Regions from separate parts of the Amycolatopsis sp. cmx-11-32 genome, predicted to be linked through region 2. Evidence: predicted binding sites of a transcription regulator. Region 2 holds the regulator's gene; each other region holds the start of a gene.
What was found. The regulator HspR, encoded in region 2, represses chaperone genes until heat shock. The targets are predictions, from matches to a motif close to ANNTTGAGTNNNNNNNACTCAANNT.
Positions count from the first base shown of each region.

Region 1: lon (endopeptidase La) is a predicted target of HspR. The motif match lies at 1,619-1,643, and genes of this name have one in related genera.
Region 3: ACM6LR_RS10715 (adenylate cyclase) is a predicted target of HspR. The motif match lies at 2,011-2,035, and genes of this name have one in related genera.

Region 1 covers NZ_JADNQN010000001.1:577,884-581,796, reverse strand. The annotation lists gene lon (endopeptidase La) at 1-1,602, opposite strand, end outside; gene ACM6LR_RS02855 (SAM-dependent methyltransferase) at 1,924-2,772, opposite strand; gene ACM6LR_RS02850 (GNAT family N-acetyltransferase) at 2,810-3,748, opposite strand.
Region 2 covers NZ_JADNQN010000002.1:488,007-491,919, forward strand. The annotation lists gene ACM6LR_RS07070 (lytic polysaccharide monooxygenase) at 149-904, shown strand; gene ACM6LR_RS07075 (DUF305 domain-containing protein) at 889-1,503, shown strand; gene ACM6LR_RS07080 (heat shock protein transcriptional repressor HspR) at 1,549-1,980, opposite strand; gene dnaJ (molecular chaperone DnaJ) at 1,986-3,164, opposite strand; gene grpE (nucleotide exchange factor GrpE) at 3,198-3,913, opposite strand, start outside.
Region 3 covers NZ_JADNQN010000003.1:391,884-395,796, forward strand. The annotation lists gene ACM6LR_RS10695 (hypothetical protein) at 1-80, shown strand, start outside; gene ACM6LR_RS10700 (hypothetical protein) at 104-481, shown strand; gene ACM6LR_RS10705 (hypothetical protein) at 496-930, opposite strand; gene ACM6LR_RS10710 (hypothetical protein) at 949-1,836, opposite strand; gene ACM6LR_RS10715 (adenylate cyclase) at 2,036-3,004, shown strand; gene ACM6LR_RS10720 (hypothetical protein) at 3,007-3,913, shown strand, end outside.

The DNA of each region.
Region 1 (3,913 bases), on a different contig from region 2:
GGGGAGCAGGTGGTCGCGGGCGATGGTGACCTTCTCGTGCTCGGTGTAGCCGTCGAGGGTGACCAGCTCCATCCGGTCCAGCAGCGGACCGGGGATGGTTTCGAGCGCGTTCGCCGTCGCGAGGAACACGACGTCGGACAGGTCCAGCTCGACCTCGAGGTAGTGGTCGCGGAACGTGTGGTTCTGTTCCGGGTCCAGCACCTCCAGCAGTGCCGCCGTCGGATCGCCGCGGTAGTCGGCGCCGACCTTGTCGATCTCGTCGAGCAGCACGACCGGGTTCATCGAGCCCGCTTCCTTGATGGCGCGGACGATCCGGCCGGGCAGCGCGCCGACGTAGGTGCGGCGGTGACCGCGGATCTCGGCCTCGTCACGGATGCCGCCGAGCGCGACGCGGACGAACTCGCGGCCCATCGCCTTCGCCACGGACTCGCCGAGCGACGTCTTGCCGACTCCGGGAGGGCCGGCGAGCGCGAGCACCGTGCCAGCCCCTCGCCCACCACCACCCTCAACGGAGCTTCGCCCTGCCTCGATCCCGCGGCGTCCGCCGACCGGGCCGAGACCCGACTCCGCGCGGCGCTTGCGGACGGCCAAGTACTCGATGATGCGTTCCTTCACGTCGTCGAGACCGGCGTGATCGGCGTCGAGGATCTCGCGCGCGGCGGCGATGTCGTGGACGTCGGTGGTGCGGTTGTTCCACGGCAGCTCGAGGACGGTGTCCAGCCACGTGCGGATCCAGCCGCCCTCGGGGGACTGGTCGGACGTCCGCTCCAGTTTGTCCACTTCGGACAGTGCGGCCTTCTTGACGGCGTCCGGCAGTTCGGCGCCCTCGACGCGGGCGCGGTAGTCGTCGTCGTTGGCGGTGCCGTCGAGTTCGCCCAGCTCCTTGCGGATCGCTTCGAGCTGGCGGCGCAGCAGGAACTCCTTCTGCTGCTTCTCCATGCCCTCCTGGACGTCCTTGCGGATGGTGTCGGTGACCTCGAGCTCGGCCAGCTGCTCGCGGCTCCACTTGAGGGCCTTTTCGAGCCGTGCCGAAACATCGAGCGTGGAAAGCAGCTCGAGCTTCTGCTCGGTCGTCAGGTAGGACGAGTTGCCCGCGAGGTCGGCGAGCGCGGACGGGTCCTCGACCTCCTGGACCGCGTCGATCATCTGCCAGCCGCCACGCTGCTGGAGGATCGCGAGGACGACGCTCTTGTACTCGGTCGCGAGCTTCGCGGAATTGTCGTCGGTGGTCTCGGTGGCGACCTCGACGTGAACCCAGCGGGCGGCACCGGGGCCGTCGGCGATCCGGCCGACGACGGCGCGGCGGGTACCACGCAGCAGCACCGCGGTCTTGCCACCGGGCACGCGGCCGATGCGCTCGACGGTCGCGATGGTGCCGAGCTCGGCGTACTCGCCGTGGACACGGGGAACGATCAGCACCTCGGCCTTGCTGGCCGCGCCGGACCGGATCCCCGGGAAGGAAGTCTGGGCAGGCGTGTTGGCCTGGGCGGACTCCACCGCGGCGCGCGTCTCCGTGTCGGCGAGGTCGAGCGGGACGATCATGCCCGGCAGCACGACGTCGTCATCGAGCGGGAGGACGGGCAGGAGGCGGTTGTCGGTCATCTGTGCACTCCTCGGTTAGTTGAGTCTGCTTAGCTCAACTCTCCGATCGACCCGTTTGTTTCCTTCTCGCGTTCGCCGTCAGCGATACCCACCCCTCCGACCTCCGTGCCCCAACGCGGCACGGTTAGCCCGCGAAAGGCGACGCGTCGCCCCTGGAGGTCGGACCTTTGAAGCGATCAAGCGTCACTAAGGCCCCCTTAGAGACGTAGAACGTCGCCACGGGGCCCTCAGGCCATCCGCTCCCCGGTCCTCCGACGTCTACGACCCAACGCGTGACACTTAGCCCGCTAAAGGCGACGCGTCGCGGTCAGAGGTCGGAGGTCAGGGGTGGGTGGCGACACCGCACCAGGCGAATGGCCGGGCGCCTTCCTCGTCTCGCCGCAGTTCTCGCACCGGCCGCCAGTCGGGCAGGTTGACGACGCCGGGTTCCAGCAGCGGCCAGTCCCCGAAGAGGGGCTCGATCTCTTCGCGGTCCCGCATCCACACGGGGTTGCTCGTCTTCCGGTACTGCTCGACCATCCAGCGGAGTCCGTCGGCGTCCTCGCCGGTCTGGCCCCCGAAGCTCATGTGCGACAGTCCCAGCCAGCTGCCCGGCGCCAGCGCGTTCCGGTAGGTCGCGACCAGCGCTGGCGGATCGTCGTGCGGCCCGGCGAAGTGCAGCACGGCCATCATCATCAGGCACACCGGCTGCGAGAAGTCGATCAGCCGCAGCGTCTCCGGATGCCGCAGGACGTCCTTGGGCCGCCGCATGTCCGCATGGACGATCCCGGCCCAGTCGGTCGCCTTATGCCGTTCGAGGATCAGTTCCGCGTGCGCCACCGCCACTGGCTCGTAGTCGACGTACACGACCTTCGCCGTATCGCCCGGCTCCAGTTCCTCTTCGACGATCTCGTGCACGTTCCCGGCGGTCGGGACACCGGAGCCCAGATCGACGAACTGCCGGATCCCGGCGTTCAGCGCCGCGCGCACGACGCGGTTCATGAACTCGCGGTTGTGCCGCGCGCCCGGTTTGACCCACCGCCACTGCCGTTCCAACGCGCGGGCGAACTCACGGTCGACGGCCCAGTTGTGAGTCCCGCCGAGGAACCAGTCGTAGATCCTCGCCGCGGACGGCTTTTCGGTGTCGACCCCGGTCGGCGCCACCGGGGCCGCGTCATCGTCCCTGGTCACAGAAACCCCCTGATCCTCGACGATCAGCCTAGCGGGGTCAGGGCACCGCCGGCCGCCGCTGCCAGTACGTCCAGAGCGGCCGGTAGCCCTGCGCGTACCAGAACGGCGTCGAGCGCGGATTGGCCAGCGCGTGGTGCAGCAGCACGGCTTCGGTCCCGCATTCGTCGAAGACCTGGTGCGCGTGCGCGGCGAGCGCCGACCCCACCCCGCTCGACCGCGCCGGTTCGGCCACCGCCAGCGACGACAGGTAGCCGACCCGGTCGGCCGCGACCCGGTCGCCGATCCACGACGTCTCGTCGGGGAACTGCACCCGCACCATGCCCAGCGCGCGCCCGTACAGCTCGGCGATCCACAAGGTCGGATTTTCGCGGCCCAATTGTTTCGACAGGTCCGCGGTGATCGCTTCCTCCGCGCCCTCGCGCAACGTGACAGAACCGAACTGCGCGTCATAACGCTGCAATTCCAGCTCGAGCCCGACGGCGGTTTCGAGATCATCCGCTTCGGCGGGCCGGATGTGCACTCCGGGAGTGGCGGGCGCTCCCGTCACGGCCAGCCGATCGGCTGGACGGACCGCGATCACCAGCACCGGGGCGAATCCGCGGCGCAGCAATTCGGCCGAGCCGGGCGAATCGCGGCTGGGCCGAACCACGGTCGCCGCCGTTTCGACATCCCCAGGTGGGGCGACCGCCTTCAGATGTTCATCCCATTGGGTGAGTAATGCGTCAAGGGCCGCCTCCGGGCGGGGGCCGGTGAGCCGGGCTTCGAGGCGATGCTCGACGAGGGCCCGCCACGGAGAGTCAACAGAATCGAGGCCCGCCTCGGTCCGTACCGACATTCCGGCAGCGGCCGAGTCGCCCTCTGTCGCGGAGAGTGACACGGAGCCTTCGACAGGCTCCAGTGCAGGCATTTCGGGGAGCAGGGCGTCCACGGTGGCGAGCCGCTCGGCATGCCCGGCGGCGATGGCGTGGCTATTCATAGGACTATTCAAGCCCCTACCGACGGGTCCGCCGGGAACTTCACGAGATTGGCCAGGCCGTGGCGCCAGGTGACTTCCGGTAGTCGGAAGGAACGCGAATAACGCTCCCATTTCACCCCGTGGTCCACGCAGGTCAGCGCGACGCGCCCATTGTTAACCCTGGGG
Region 2 (3,913 bases):
CGTTCGTATTAGGCCGTTCGGCCGTACTACTTGGGCTTTACGCAGCAGTAGGTCCATGAACCATTGACCGCGGTCACCGTCGGATTTATGGTCTAGACCACATTGCTCCCCCTCGCGGGAACACCGTCGTTCCACCTCAGGAGCCGGCATGACCGTCAAACGCAAACTCGTGGCAGCCGCCGCCGGGGCGATCCTCGCCCCGATCGCCATCGTGGCCATCCCGCAGGTGGCCAGCGCGCACGGCTACGTGCTGACCCCGCCCAGCCGCCAGGCGAACTGCGCCCAGGGCAAAGTTTCCGGCTGCGGCAGCATCGCCTACGAACCGCAGAGCGTCGAGGGCCCCAAGGGGCTCCGCAGCTGCAACGGCGGCCTCCCCGGGTTCGCGCAGCTCAACGACGACTCGAAGCCGTGGCCCGCCGCTTCGGTCGGCAACAGCGTGACCTTCAACTGGAAGTTCACCGCCTACCACCGGACCACGAACTACGAGTACTACATCGGCGGCACCAGGATCGCCAACATCAGCGGGAACAACTCCGCGCCGAAGGACCCGACGTCCCACACGGTGAGCTTGAACGGCTTCAGCGGCCGCCAGAAGGTGCTCGCCATCTGGAACATCGCGGATACGCCGATGGCCTTCTACAGCTGCATCGACCTGCAGATCGGCGGCGGCAACCCGCCGACCAGCACCAGCAACCCGCCCACCACCAGCAACCCGCCCACGACGTCGAACCCGCCGACCAGCACCAGCAACCCGCCCGCGGGCGGCACCTGGGCGGCCGGGACGGCGTACGCGGTCGGCAGCACGGTCACCTACGGCGGCGCGAGCTACCGGTGCCAGCTGGCGCATACGGCGATCCAGGGCTGGGAACCGCCGAACACACCCGCGCTGTGGACGCGCCAGTGAGGCTCGGCCTGATACTCGTCGCCGGTCTCGTGGCCCTCGCGGGCTGCGGGACCGGTGATGGCTCACCCAGCACCGCCGGCGCCCCGATCTCCCCGCTCCCCCAGTCGGCGACGGGTGCCCCGGCGTCCGCGGAGTACAACGACGCCGACGTGATGTTCCTGCAGATGATGATCGCCCACAACGCACAGGGTGTGGAGATCGTCAAGCTGGTGCACGCCAAACAGGCGCAGCAACCGCAGCTCAAGGATCTCGCGGCGGCCATCGAGGCGACGCAGCAGACCGAGACCACCGACATGCGGAACTGGCTGAAGTCCTGGGGCAAACCCGAGACGGGCTCGATGGATCCGCACGCGCACCACCATCACGGCGGCGACGGGCTCACGGACAAAGGCCTGCTCGACGCCTTGTCCAAAAAGGACGGCAAGGAGTTCACCCTCGACTTCGCCGACATCTTCGTCGCACACCAGCACAACGGGGTCGCGCTGGCGAGGACCGAGCTGAAGGACGGCAAGAACCCGGAGTCGAAGGCGTTGGCCCAGCGGATCATGGACTCGCGCACCGGCGAGGTCCAGCAGATCCGGACACTGGTCCCCGGCTGACGACCGCGTTTAGTCCTCTAGTTGCGATTCTTCGCAACTAGAGGACTAATTGCGTTTCTTGGGCTTCCACACCACGAGTGCCGTCTGCTGGCGCAGCGGGACGAGGTCCTTGCGGTAGGAGGCATGCACGGCCGCCGCCGTCTGTTCGGCGGAGACGTACGCGGCCGTGAGTTCTTCCGTCAGCTCGCCGATCCGCGCACGAAGCGCGTCGACCTGGTTCTCCAGCTCGATAATCCGCTTGATGCCCGCGAGGTTGACACCGTCGGACTGGGACAGTCGCTGCACTTCACGCAGCAACGCGATGTCCCGCATGGAGTAACGACGTCCACCACCGGAGGTCCGGCCCGGCGACACGAGACCCTGGCGGTCGTAGGACCGCAGGGTCTGCGCGTGCAGGCCGGACAGCTGCGCCGCCACCGAGATGACGAACACCGGGGTGTCCTCGTCCGCACCGTCGTGCGGCAGCCCGCCGAACATCGTGCTCACCTGCCTTCGAGAAGTTCGGTGATCTCCGGTCGCGGGTCGTGCTCGGACATGGCCTCCGCGTAGGCCTCCAAGGCCTCACGGGCCTTGTCGTCCACTTTGGACGGAATGGCCGCCTGCAGGGTGACCAGCAGATCGCCCTGTGCGCCGTCCCGTTTGGCGATTCCCTTGCCGCGCACGCGAAGCACGCGGCCACTGGCCGTACCTTGCGGCACCTTCAGCGAGACCTTGCCCTCGAGCGTCGGCACGGTGATCGTGCCGCCGAGGGCCAGTTCCGCGAAGGACACCGGCACGGTGATCGTCAGGTCGAGGCCCTGCCGCCCGAACACCGGATGCGGCGCGACGTGCACGCGGACGTACAGATCGCCCGGCTGCGCGCCGCCGCGGCCCGGTTCACCCTGGCCGGCGAGCCGGATCCGCTGGTCGTCGGCGACGCCCGGCGGGATCCGCACGGTCAGCGTGCGGGTGCGGGTGCTGACGCCCTCGCCCGCGCATTCCGGGCAGGGGTCGTCGATGATCGTGCCGCGGCCGCGGCAGTCGCGGCACGGCTCGGAGAACGCGAACGCGCCCTGGCTCCGGCTGACCAGCCCGCTGCCCTGACAGTTCGAACACGTCCTCGGGGTGGTCCCCGGCTTCGCGCCGTTCCCGCCGCAGGTGGAACAGGTCGCCGGGCTCGACAGCCGCAGTGGCAGGGTCGCGCCCTTGACCGCCTCGGTGAAGTCGATCCGGACGTCGGTCTCCACGTCCGCGCCGCGCTGCGGCCGGTTCGCGGTGGCACCGGCGGCGCCGCCACGACGGCCGAAGAGGCCGCCGAGGATGTCGCCGAGCCCGCCGAAACCGGCCTGTTGCTGACCACCCGACTGGCCGAAGATGTCGCCGACGTCGAATCCGCCGCCACCGGCGCCGCCACCCGGGAAGCCGAAGCCACCGGGACCACCGGAGCCGAAGAGGCGCCGGGCCTCGTCGTACTCCTTGCGCTTGGACGTGTCGGAAAGAACGCCGTAAGCCTCGGAGACCGCCTTGAACTTCTTCTCCGCCTCCGCGTTGCCCGCGTTGGCGTCGGGGTGGTTCTCCTTGGCCAGCTTGCGATAGGCCTTCTTGATCTCGTCCGCGGTGGCGTCGGAGGAGACGCCCAGCTCACGGTAGAAGTCCTTACCGATCCATTCCCGTGCACTCATCGAACGTCTCCTCCTTTCACGCCGTATCGCCGATCAGCGGTTGTTCTCATCGAAGAGCTCGCCGTCGAGCGGCAGCTCGCCACCGACGGGCGGGTCGACCGGAGCAGCCTGCGCCTCCGGTGCGGGGGCCGCGCCGGGCTCGTGGTCGGTGACCCCGACCAGCGCCGCGCGAAGCACGCGCTCGCCGAAGCGGTAACCGCGGCGCATGACCGTGGTGACCGTCGGGCCCGCGACGTCCGGCGAGGTGCTGTGCTGGACGGCCTCGTGCACGCTCGGGTCGAAGGCCTCACCCTCGGCACCGAACGGCTCGAGACCCGACCGCTGCAGGCTCCCGACCAGCTTCTCGCCGACCGCCTTGAAGGCACCCGTCAGATCGCCGTGCTGCTCCGCGCGCTCGAGGTCGTCGAGCAGCGGGAGCAGGTCACCGACGACCGCCGCCTTCGCGGCGGCGACGACCTGCTCACGGTCGCGGTCCACGCGCTTGCGGTAGTTGGCGTACTCCGCCTGGAGACGCTGGAGGTCGGCGGTGCGCTCCGCCAGCTCCTTCTCCAGACCGGTGGCCACCATCACCGAATCGTCCATGATGGAGTCCCCGAGGCCGGGGCCCGCGTGTGTCGCGGGCTCCGGCGCGGGCGCCACTGGGTCTTCCGAGGGAGCGGCGTGCTTCGGACCGTCCTGGGGATCGGCTGCCGGGGCGGCCGGACGGACCTCGCCGGTCAGCGGATCAATCCGCCGCTGGTCCCGCACGA
Region 3 (3,913 bases), on a different contig from region 2:
GCGCTCCCGCCGCGCAAGGCGGCACCAGTTGCGGCAAGGGCGAACAGAACGTGTTCGCCGCCGTCGTCCCCGTCGAATGAACCATCCCCGAGAAGAAGGGCCCATGAAGAGCTTCTCCGCACTCCCTGTCCTGCTGGCCGTCGTCGTGCTGAGCGGCTGCGGCGCCGATCCCACCCCGTCGGCCGCGCCGGCGCCGTCGTCCCCCGTTGCCGAAAAGGCCCCGACTGGAACACCGTGTGGCGAGGTCACCGGGTTTCAGAGCGCGAAGAACAAGGTCGTCGCCCACGGGAAGACCGACTGCGCCGAAGCGACGCAGGTGCTCACGGACTACTTCGCCAAGCTGACCCCCGCCGAAGCCGCTTCGCCGCAGGGCCCCGGGCCGGTCGTCATCGGCGCGTGGACGTGCGGGAGCGGACCGAACGATCCGGTGACGAGTTGCTCCACGGAGGACGAGCGGCAGATCGAAGCGACCCGGCTCTGAGCACCCCGGCGGCGTCACTCCTCGCGACGCTGCCGGGCCTTGTCCAGCCGGTGGAGCACGGCCCCGACGACCACCAGGCCCAGCAGGAACAGCCCCAGCAGACCGTTCAGCGACACGCTCCAGATCAGCGAGGACCTCGAACTGTAGGCGAATCCGTCGCCGACGAAGACCTTGTCGCCTTCAGTGGTCTTGCCGCCTTCGATCCTGCCGCCTCCCGTACGCCCGTCGTCGAACCGCCACTTCCCGGCACAGTAGGGCGTCTGCCCGCCGACCGCGGATCCCTCCGCGGTGCACCCCGAGATTTCGGTGATCGTGACGTCCTCGCCGGTGCTCAGTTCACGGACATCGGAGCCGAAGAACCCCCAGACGAACCCGAAGAGAACGAGGAACGGGATCGCGAACTGCAAAACCTGCGAAAGAACCCCGGAATTCGATGGTTTCTCCGGCACGGAATTCCTTTCCTCGAATCACTGGAGCGCCAGCAGGACTTCCCGGTCGAGATTGCCGACGAGAAGGTACTTCGGCTGATACCCGGCCGGAACCACGAAACAGACGAGACCCGCGGTGCCGTCGAAAGCATCCGGAGCGCCCGCGCAGTCCTTGACCCGTTGCGGGGCACCGTGCTCGTCGGCTGACAGCTCCAAAGCCGTGTCGCCCAGCCTGGACGCCTCCATTTGCAAGGTGAGGACCCGGAACCCGCTCAGCCACGCCTCGGCTCCTTCTGGCGGCTCCGGTCGGCTGTCGAGTACACGCACGGCCGACTCCCCCGACACCGCGGTCTGTCCCTTGCCGATCACCGGTGGCGGCCCCCAGGCCTCGCGGCGATGCTCCCACAGGTTCGGAACGGGATCGGCCGCCTCGCGGTACGCCGTCCCGCCGAAACCGAGCGGTGCCAGCACGACATAGGCGGCGAAGGCGAACCCGGCCAGGAACGACAGCGACTTACGCACGGTCACCGGCCTCGCCACGAGGAACGCCACGACGACCCCGAGCACCACGAGCGCTCCGCCGATCGACATCGCCGTGATCTTCTCCCCCGGATGGTGGGCTTCCACCACGGCGTCCGCGCCACGGACGGACAGCACCCGGTCCGTCAGCGAGGAAAGCCGCACGATCACCGGCTCCGCGAGGCCGAACGTCTCGGCCGTCGGCAGCTCGAGCGCACGGCCGTTTTCCGTGACGGCCATGATCTCGTAAGTGGTGTGCGGGCCGTTCTGTCCTTCGGTGGTCTTGGAATCCGACACAGAGACCACCGCGCGTAAATCGTACCTTCCGGCCAGCCCCTCGGCCGTCCATCTCCCGGCGAAAGCCGCGATGGATCCCAGCACGATTCCGATCGCGAGCAGAACGGCCACCCCTTGGCTTTTCCGCGACTGTTCCGGAAAGGTCACCACCCCCTTGTTCGGCCACTTCAGTCTATTCTCCGGAGCGGTCGAACGGCACGGGATTTGTACCTACACGACCGTTTCCGTAACCATTTCGCTTCTTCGCCCGTCGTCGGCGGGCATACGGACCCCCTTGCCGAACCAGGTAAGAGTCGTCTAGACTCAAACCATGCTCACCAGGGACGACGCCGTGACGACGATCGAGGACGCGGTCGACGCGGCCACTCTGTTCGCCCACCACCGCTACCGCGATCTGGCGGCCGTCCTCCACCCCGACCGGAATCCCGGCGACCCTCGAGCCCATAAGGCGGCCGCCACCCTCAATCGCTTCTATGCCGATTGGAAGCAATCCCGGCACCAAACCGTCACCACCGCGACGGCGGCTTATCCGTTGACCCGGCCGCACGCGGTGGGCAGCGTCGCGACGACCTATCGCACCACCAGCCCTCACCTGGTCAAAATCGTGCGCGATCCGGCGCTCAACCCGCTGATCCACGCCGAGTGGGCGGCGTTGCGCACGCTCGACGGCTTCACCGAACGGCACCGCTGGCTGCGCCCGTACTATCCACGCCTGATCGACACCTCGGGCCCGGTGGCGCGGGGCGACCGCGCGTTCAGCGTCCTCGACCCGCTCGTCGACGGGTTCACCACCCTCGCCGACATCGCGAAAGCCTTCCCGGACGGGCTCGACGGCCGCGACTACGCCTGGATGCACCGGCGCCTACTGCGCGCCGTGGCGGGCGCGCACCGCGCGGGTGTCGTCCACGGCCACCTCACCGCGGACAACGTGCTGGTCCACCCCGAGCGACACGGCATCGTCCTGGCAGGCTGGTCCTTCGCCGTCGAGGAAGGTGTGCTCCCGCTGGCGGCGGACAAGTCCATCGACTACCCGCCGGAGGTCCACAAAGGACTGCCGATGACCGCGGCCACCGACGTCCACATGCTGCACAGATTGATGCTTTCGCTGCTGGCACCACGGGAAACCCGTCAACGCGAGTTCGCAACGTGGTGCACCCAGGAAGCCCCGGGACAGCGGCCCGACGCCGCTGATCTGCTCGACGAGTACGACAACCTGCTCGCCGAGCTGTACGGCCCCCGCACCTTCCGATCCTTCACCATCCCCGAGACAGGAGCCTGACCATGGGACACGGACACTGGGACGACAACGCCTACGCCGCCGCGAAGACTTTCCGCGCGGCCAAGGGGGAGGACGACTTCGGCTACAGCGCCGGTCTCCGCAAGAAGCCCGCTTCCGCATGGAAGGCGGCGGCAGCGCTCAACCCGGCTAACGCCGTCCGGGAGTGCCGGGATTCGGCCGACCACGCCGATTCGACGCCGATCGCGGTGCTGTTCGACGTCACCGGCTCGATGCGCCGGGTGCCCCGGATCATGCAGGGCAAGCTCGGCAAACTGCACGGCCTGCTGAAACGCCGGGGTTACCTGGCCGACCCGCAGGTCCTCTTCGGTGCGATCGGCGACGCCGACAGCGACCGGGTGCCGTTGCAGATCGGGCAGTTCGAGTCGGACAACCGGATGGACGAGCAGCTGCGCACGATCTTCCTCGAAGGCGGTGGTGGCGGACAGAAGAGCGAGTCCTACGAACTGGCCGCCTATTTCATGGCCCGGCACGTGGTCACCGACGCGTGGCAGAACCGCGGCCGCAAGGGCTATCTGTTCCTCATCGGCGACGAGCTGAACAAGCCCGCGCTGGAGGCCCGCCACATCCGCCGGGTGATCGGTGACGACGTGCGGGAGGACATCGACCCCGCGTCGGTGTACCGCGAGCTGGCCCGCAAGTGGCACGTCTACTTCGTGCTGCCGAACCAGTCGTCGTACTACAACGACCCGGAGATCGGCGAGCACTGGAGCGGTCTGCTCGGCCAGAACTTCCTCAAACTCGACGATCCCGGCGCGGTGTGCGAACTGATCGCGGCCACGATCGGGCTGAAGGAACAGGTCGTCGACGTCGACCGGGCGCTCGCCGACCTCGCGGACGTCGGTTCGGCGGCCGAGAGCGCGGCGGTCGGCAAGGCACTGGCGAATTTGA